Regions from separate parts of the Comamonas sp. C11 genome, predicted to be linked through region 3. Evidence: riboswitches for the same ligand, from Rfam matches in the RefSeq annotation. Region 3 holds a riboswitch; each other region holds the start of a gene.

Region 1 (2,261 bases), 1.4 Mb from region 3:
GAGCGTGGGACTGAGCAGGCCGCTGGTGATGTGGCCGATATGCTGTCCGTCCATGTTTTCCAGCACGGCGGGCTCGCGCACGGGAATGCGCTCCAGCGCGATCAAGCCCACGCGCTTGCGGCGCAGCGACTGAGGGTTCTGCAATTGCTCCAGCACGATGGCCGCACCGGGAAAGCCGCCCTCGCGCTCGCCGCCGCTGCGGCGCACCTTCTGCATGGCCCAGTTCAGCGAGGCTTCCACCGGGGTGGTGCTGGTGTCTATGTCGTTGCCGTACAGGCAAAGCCCGGCTTCAAGGCGCAGCGAGTTGCGCGCGCCCAGGCCGATAGGGGCCACCTCGGGCTGGGCCAGCACAGCTTCGGCAAAGGCTGTTGCCGCTTCGCCGGGAAGTGAGATTTCGAAACCGTCCTCGCCCGTATAGCCGCTGCGCGTGATGTAGAGCGCATGGCCCTGCCAGTCGAAGTGGTTGCCGGTCATGAAGACCAGTTGCGTCACTCCAGGAATCAGGCGCGAGAGGGCTGTGGCAGCTTGCGGGCCTTGCAGGGCCAGCAGGGCGCGATCGGGCAATGGGACGACCTCGCAGCAGCTACCGATGCGGTTCTGGATATGAGCGATATCCGCCTCTTTGCAGGCACCGTTGACGATGAGGAACAGATCATCGCCGCGGTTGACGAACATCAGGTCGTCGAGAATTCCGCCTTGTTCATCGAGCAGCAGGCCGTAGCGCTGCTTGTGCAGGCCCAGGTCCATGACATCGACGGGCATCAGTGATTCGAGCGCGGCGGCGGCATCGGGGCCGCGCAATAGCAACTGGCCCATGTGCGAGACATCGAACAGGCCGGCAGCCTTGCGCGTGTGCAGATGCTCGGCCATAAGGCCTTGAGGGTATTGCACGGGCATTGAGTAGCCGGCAAACGGCACCATGCGGGCACCCAGTTTCTGGTGCAGGGCAAACAGCGGTGTGGAACGCAGATCGGAAGAAGTGTCAGCAGCAGTCACAGGCAAGCGCTCCGGTGGTCAAAACCAAATGAGTGGCCATGCATGACGGGGCCATGCTTGGCGGGCTTGCCCTGCTGTCCGCTTTACCTGAGAGATTCACTGCCTTTGTTTTCGCGGGCAGCTTGCTCCTTCGGTGGATGCTGGCACACATACGAAATGACGGCCTGCATCTCTCTCCAGCAAGGGACGCTGCAGGTTTGCACACCTGCAGCGCTTGTCAGTCCTTTTGCCTGAGCGTTTTGACTCCGGGTGGGGGTCTGCGCCTTCGGCGGTGCGGTGCAGCTTCAGCTGCAGGCACTCTCTCCTGACGCTGGCGATTTTAGCGGTGGGCAAGGGGCTTGCACCACCGAATCGTGCGGATTTTGGGGTTTTCGAGCACAGTTCGTCCGGATTGGGTCTGTGTACTCACCGTGTCTCGGTATTCAAGGACGGAGATTCTGGGGATTCGATCTCCTGGCGCGGAAACACCAGTTGGTAGGGCTGCTCGAAGCAGGCAGTCACGGCCTGGCCCTGGCGCATGCCGGGCTTGAATTTCCAGCGCTCGAGCGAGCGCATGATGGACTTCACGATGCGGGGATCGGTATCGGCGGGCTGATAGGCCACACGGCCGAGTTCGCCCTGAGCAGTGACCTCCAGGCGGAAGATCACCATGGTTTCCAGTCCTTGAGGAAACCAGCTGGCACTGATGATCGGCGTGGTGTGGCGGCGTGGCTGTGGTTGCCGATCGAGCTGGGCGACGGGTGTGCAATCTGCCTTGATCCATGCAGGCCATTCCATGCTCTGTGACCGCCTGTGCTGCGTGTCCAATGGCGGAGCCGGCGCAGGCTCCGGCCGCTCGGAAACCGTGCTCGCGGTGCCGGCGCCCGGAGGCAGCTTGGTCCGACTGCCATCGGAGAGGTGGGAGCAGGCACTGAGCAGCAAGGCGGTCAGTGACGCGGCGCAGGCTGCGCCAAGGTGTGAAATGCGCGAAATGTCCATGAGGGCATTGTCGGCCATGTCGGCAGCATTTCAGGGTTGCGCAGGGCGCAGGTCCAGTTCCTTGATATCGGCCTCGGCGCAGGCGCGCCACCAGGCCGAGCCCGCATGCGGAGCGCCCAGGTCCAGGCGCTCGCCCATCATGGGCGTGGCGATCTCTATGCCGTGCTGCCTGCCCAGACTCATAATCTGCTCGAAGGGGTCCCACCAGGCATGCATGGCCAGGTTGAAAGTGCCGTTGTGTATGGGCAGCAGCCATTGGCCGCCGAGATCCCGGTGTGCCTGCACGG
Region 2 (2,261 bases), 2.6 Mb from region 3:
ATTGGAATACAGCAGAAGCAAATCCTGCTGTGACTGCTGCATTGCAGCGTTTCGCAGCATGCTCATGAACGGCGTCACGCCAATCCCACCGGCGATGAGCACACCCGCTCGCGCGGTGTTTTTGTGCAAGGTAAGCGAACCAAATGGTCCATCGATATCCAACTCAGCACCTACAGGCAGAGCTCCCAAAGCGCGTTTGTAAACGCTGTCCCTCATCCTCGTAGCAAACACTAGTTCACTCTCGTGTGGCGCGCTGACAATGGAGAATGCGTGACATCGCTCCTCTTTACTCTCCCCTGGGACCGCGCCCGGCAGCTGGATTTCAAACGCCTGTCCAGGACGGAAATCAAACCCCGCCGGTTTGGCGAGATGAAATGCCATCGTACCCTGCGCAACCTCCTCGCGTTCGAGGATTTTGCTGTGCTCTGTGCCCATGATTCACTCCTTCGCAATCGATGGATCTACACATTGGATGCGTCCAATGGAGTAAATATTCCCGTCAATCGATACCCACCGTGAGAAACGGGTCGAAATGGGCACTCTCATTGAACCGACCACCTCAGCCTGCTATGGCCGCGTTCGGCCAGAAGCAGCCCCGTTCAGCTTGATAGTGCAAACTCTCACCGAGCTTTGAACTCCCCCCCACTCAGGCTTGCAATCAAGTCGGCTTTAGGCTGACCTGAGTCACTCACAGACCCATGCCGAAGCGGCGGCAATCGCCAACACCAGTTGCTGCACGCCGCCTGTCCTTAACAGCTGTTTTACGCTCCAAGCCGGCTGTTCGAATCGCATGGCCGCCACGTACCGGCTCAAAGGGCCGCTTCTGCGTGCCACGACAGGTTCGTGTCTTCCCCAAGCAGTCTGTCAACGCCTGAAGAATGAGCGAGCCTTCGAGAGCACCGCTTGTCATGGCGGGCGGCTTGACAGACGAAAACGCAGACTTGCGCGAGCCACGGCGGGTTCAGACTGGGCCTCCGCGCCCCAGCTCGGCAGCCGCAGAACCACATTAATACAGGTATTAACCCGAATAAAGTCGCTGAAACTGGCTAGAATCGCGCCCATCCTGCGGGAGAGCGGAGCCTTTCGAGGGTTCCCGCCGAAGGCGCAAACTCCCATAATCGCTCAGGCAATAAGTACCGCAGGTGGGTCTGACAGGACCCGGATATCGCCAACTGGAGAGCAGCCCGCAACCACAAGTCTGCAGGGCTCACCGAAGGGGCAAGCATGTCCACCGCGAAGGTGCTCATGCGCAACTCTCAGGTAAAAGGACAGCGGGAGAGGCAAGCCGGACACTCCCGCCGATGTGAGTGGCTGGTCTATTTTCAAGTGCCTTCATGCTTCCTTCCGTCTCTTTGCTGGACTCGTTCCAGGCCTCCAACTTCACCGTCATGCTGGTCATCTATCTGGTGGCCATTACCGCCGAAGCCATGTCCGGCGCACTCGCCGCAGGGCGGCGAAATATGGATATCTTTGGTGTCGTCGTCATCGCCTTCGTCACTGCCCTGGGCGGCGGCACCATCCGCGACATGGTGCTGGGCCACTACCCCATCGGCTGGACCCAGCACCCTGAATATGTGTATCTGGTCATCAGCTTCGGTCTGCTGACCACTGTGATTGCACGCCATATGCACAGGCTCAAGCAGGTGTTTCTGCTGCTGGACGCCATGGGTCTGATCGCCTTTTCGCTGATTGGCTGCAATACCGCGCTGGAGCTGGGCTACCCCACCATCGTCATCATCATGGCCGGCATGATTACCGGCATCAGCGGCGGCATCTTGCGCGATGTGCTCTGCAACCAGGTCCCCGTGGTGTTCCGCCGCGAGCTGTATGCGAGCGTGTCGCTGTCCGTATGCCTGATGTTCCTGGGCCTGCGCTATCTGGATGTCAGCCCCAATATCAGCACCATCGTGTGTTTTGCCGGCGGTCTGGCCTTCCGTCTTGCCGCCATTCGTTTCAAATGGCGCCTGCCGGTTTTTTCGTACCAGCAGCGCTGGGAGTGATCGAGACTCCCCCTCTCTTGCTACGCAGGGCGGCCCTTGCTTGGCTGCTCTGACCTAGACTGCGCCATGCGTTACCCATGTAGTTTCACTTTCCATGTCTGAACCCATCACATGGATGCCGGATGGCACCCCCTACAACACCCGATTTGGCGATCGCTATCACAGCGAGCTGGGCGGCCTTGACCAGGCCCGCCAGGTTTTTCTCGGTGGCTGCGAGCTGCCAGCCGCCTGGGCTGATACAGCGCAGTGGCGCATTCTGGA
Region 3 (2,261 bases):
GTCGCCGACCATGTCGGCGGTAACGGCCGACAAGGTCCAGCCCAGATGGCCGTGGCCGGTGTTGTAGAACACGCAGGGCTTGTTGCCAGGGCCCACGCGCGGCAGCATGTCCGGCATCATGGGACGCAGGCCCGCCCAGGGAACCACGCTGCGCGTGCTGACGCCCGGGAAGCACTGCTGCACCCATTCGATGAGAGGGCGGATGCGGTCGGCGCGGATGTCCTTGTTGTAGCCGTTGAACTCCGCCGTACCGGCAACTCGGAAGCGATCGTCACCCAGGCGGCTGGTGACCAGCTTGGTCTCGTCGTCCAGCAGACTCACCACGGGGGCTGCGGCGCGGCTGGCTTCGTCCGCCAGATTGACCGTGATGGAATAGCCCTTGACCGGATAGATGTTGACGCTGTCGCCGAGCTGAGCGGCCAGGGCGCGGCTGGCCGTGCCTGCGCAGACCACCATGGCGTCGAAAGTCGAGGTCTCGGTTGCCGGACCCTGGCGCACGGTCACGCTGGCCTGTTTGCCATTGCTGCTCACCGACACGATTTCCTGACCGTAGCGGCATTGCACGCCGTGTCGCTCACAGGCAGCGGCAAGGCCGCTGGTGAACTTGTGGATGTCGCCTGTGGAGTCGCTCTCGGTGAAGTAGCCGCCATAGAAGGTTCCGGACAGGGTCGGCTCGATGGAGCGCATCTCCTGCGGTGTCACGGCGCGGCGCTCCAGCCCGCCTTTGGCCAGCAACTGGGAAACCTTGCCCGCATGTTCAAAGCCTGCTCGGTCACGGTAGATATGCAGGATGCCTTTTTGCTTCAGATCGAAGTCAATGCCTTCGCGAGCCGCCCATTCGAACAGGTGCTCGCGTGCCGCAATCGCCAGCCTGGCGGTCTCCACGGTGTTTTTCTCATAGTGGGGGATGGCAGCGAGAAACTGGCAGAACCAGGAAATCTTGTGCCAGCTGGGCTTGGGGTTGAGCAGCAGCGGAGCATCGCTCTTGAGCATCCACTTGAGGCCTTTGACAATGGTGGACCAATGGGTCCAGACCTCGGCGTTCGAGGCCGAGAGCTGGCCGCCATTGGCGAACGAGGTTTCCATGGCGGCGTAGCGCTGTTTCTCGAACAGGGTGACGGAAAATCCGCGGCGAGCGAGAGCGTAGGCGGTGGTCACGCCCGTGATGCCACCGCCGATGACGGCGATTGTCTTCATGATTCAGATTCCAGAAACGTCAAGGGTGGAGCCCGTGCGCAACATGCGCAGCGGACGCCCCCTCTGTTCTGGACCTGAGAGATTCACGAGGCATGGCCTTGCGGCGCTGCTCGCTTGCTCCTTCGGTATGCCCGGCGGACGATGACGTCCGGACATTCTTCAGAGTGTGTGAAAGCGATGCCGATCCTTTGGCCTGAGAGTTTCCGGGGCGGTTGCTCCTTCGGCGCTGCATGCGCCAAGTTTGCGCTGCAGTCTCTCTCGGCATCACCGGGCTGAGAGCCTGTGGGCAAATGTAGGAAGAACGGCGGCGCCTGGATATACGGGTTTACTAGACTTCTGCGCCAGGGCCCAGTCATGGCTGATCATGTGGAGTCCACGCTATTTGATAGCGCTTTGCGTTTATCGTTCAAGGAAATATTGAGTATTTGTCTATGAAAATGAATTTATTCAAGCGCAGTGTGCTTCTAAATTCATAGCGATAGACGCTGTCAAGTGCCGCCGAGCAGCCCCAGAGTCAGCCCCTGCATTGGCATGGCGGGCCATGGCCGGCGGTGGATTTGGGCAAAATATCGTCTTTGCCTGTCAATGGGCCCGGCGATATCACCGCTTTGCCATTGAAGCGCCCGACTGGGGTGGCTGCCGATTCAGGATGCGACTGGCCTATCCGCCATGGCGTTCTGCTGTCATGGCTTCGTTCCTTTGTCCTTGTTGCCCGCGACCGTCATGGTCGCCTTTTTGCGTTGCCTGTCGCAGCGCCTGCGGGATGGTTGGGTGTTTTGTCCGGATGGGCGCAAACCATTACAACAAGACATTTATGTCCCAACCCAACTCAAGCCAGCAGCTCGCGCCGACTGGCGATGGTGACGATAAGCAGCCCCGCTTGCACCGGGTGCTCAAGCAGCGCCACCTGAGCATGATCGCCATTGGCGGCGCCATCGGAACGGGCCTGTTTGTGGCCTCCGGCTCGGCCATCGCCCAGATCGGCCCCGGCGGAGCCGTGCTCACCTATCTTCTCATCGGCATCATGGTGTACTACATCATGACCAGCCTGGGTGAGCTGGCTG

Evidence for each region. A riboswitch is a leader RNA that binds a small molecule or an ion and turns the genes downstream of it on or off. The one in region 3 is predicted to bind glycine.
Region 1: linked by a shared signal. The riboswitch ahead of gcvT (glycine cleavage system aminomethyltransferase GcvT) and the one ahead of NOX35_RS05605 (D-amino acid dehydrogenase) in region 3 are both predicted to bind glycine.
Region 2: linked by a shared signal. The riboswitch ahead of NOX35_RS17475 (trimeric intracellular cation channel family protein) and the one ahead of NOX35_RS05605 (D-amino acid dehydrogenase) in region 3 are both predicted to bind glycine.

The regions. Positions count from the first base shown of each region.
Region 1 is NZ_CP101743.1:2,660,715-2,662,975, forward strand. Features, by position in the region: gene gcvT (glycine cleavage system aminomethyltransferase GcvT) at 1-996, opposite strand, end outside; glycine riboswitch at 1,061-1,186, opposite strand; glycine riboswitch at 1,205-1,313, opposite strand; gene NOX35_RS12155 (hypothetical protein) at 1,402-1,992, opposite strand; gene NOX35_RS12160 (MBL fold metallo-hydrolase) at 2,005-2,261, opposite strand, start outside.
Region 2 is NZ_CP101743.1:3,813,744-3,816,004, forward strand. Features, by position in the region: gene NOX35_RS17470 (ferredoxin--NADP reductase) at 1-435, opposite strand, end outside; glycine riboswitch at 1,057-1,149, shown strand; glycine riboswitch at 1,163-1,282, shown strand; gene NOX35_RS17475 (trimeric intracellular cation channel family protein) at 1,335-2,000, shown strand; gene mnmC (FAD-dependent 5-carboxymethylaminomethyl-2-thiouridine(34) oxidoreductase MnmC) at 2,116-2,261, shown strand, end outside.
Region 3 is NZ_CP101743.1:1,225,567-1,227,827, forward strand. Features, by position in the region: gene NOX35_RS05605 (D-amino acid dehydrogenase) at 1-1,197, opposite strand, end outside; glycine riboswitch at 1,369-1,468, opposite strand; gene NOX35_RS05610 (amino acid permease) at 2,012-2,261, shown strand, end outside.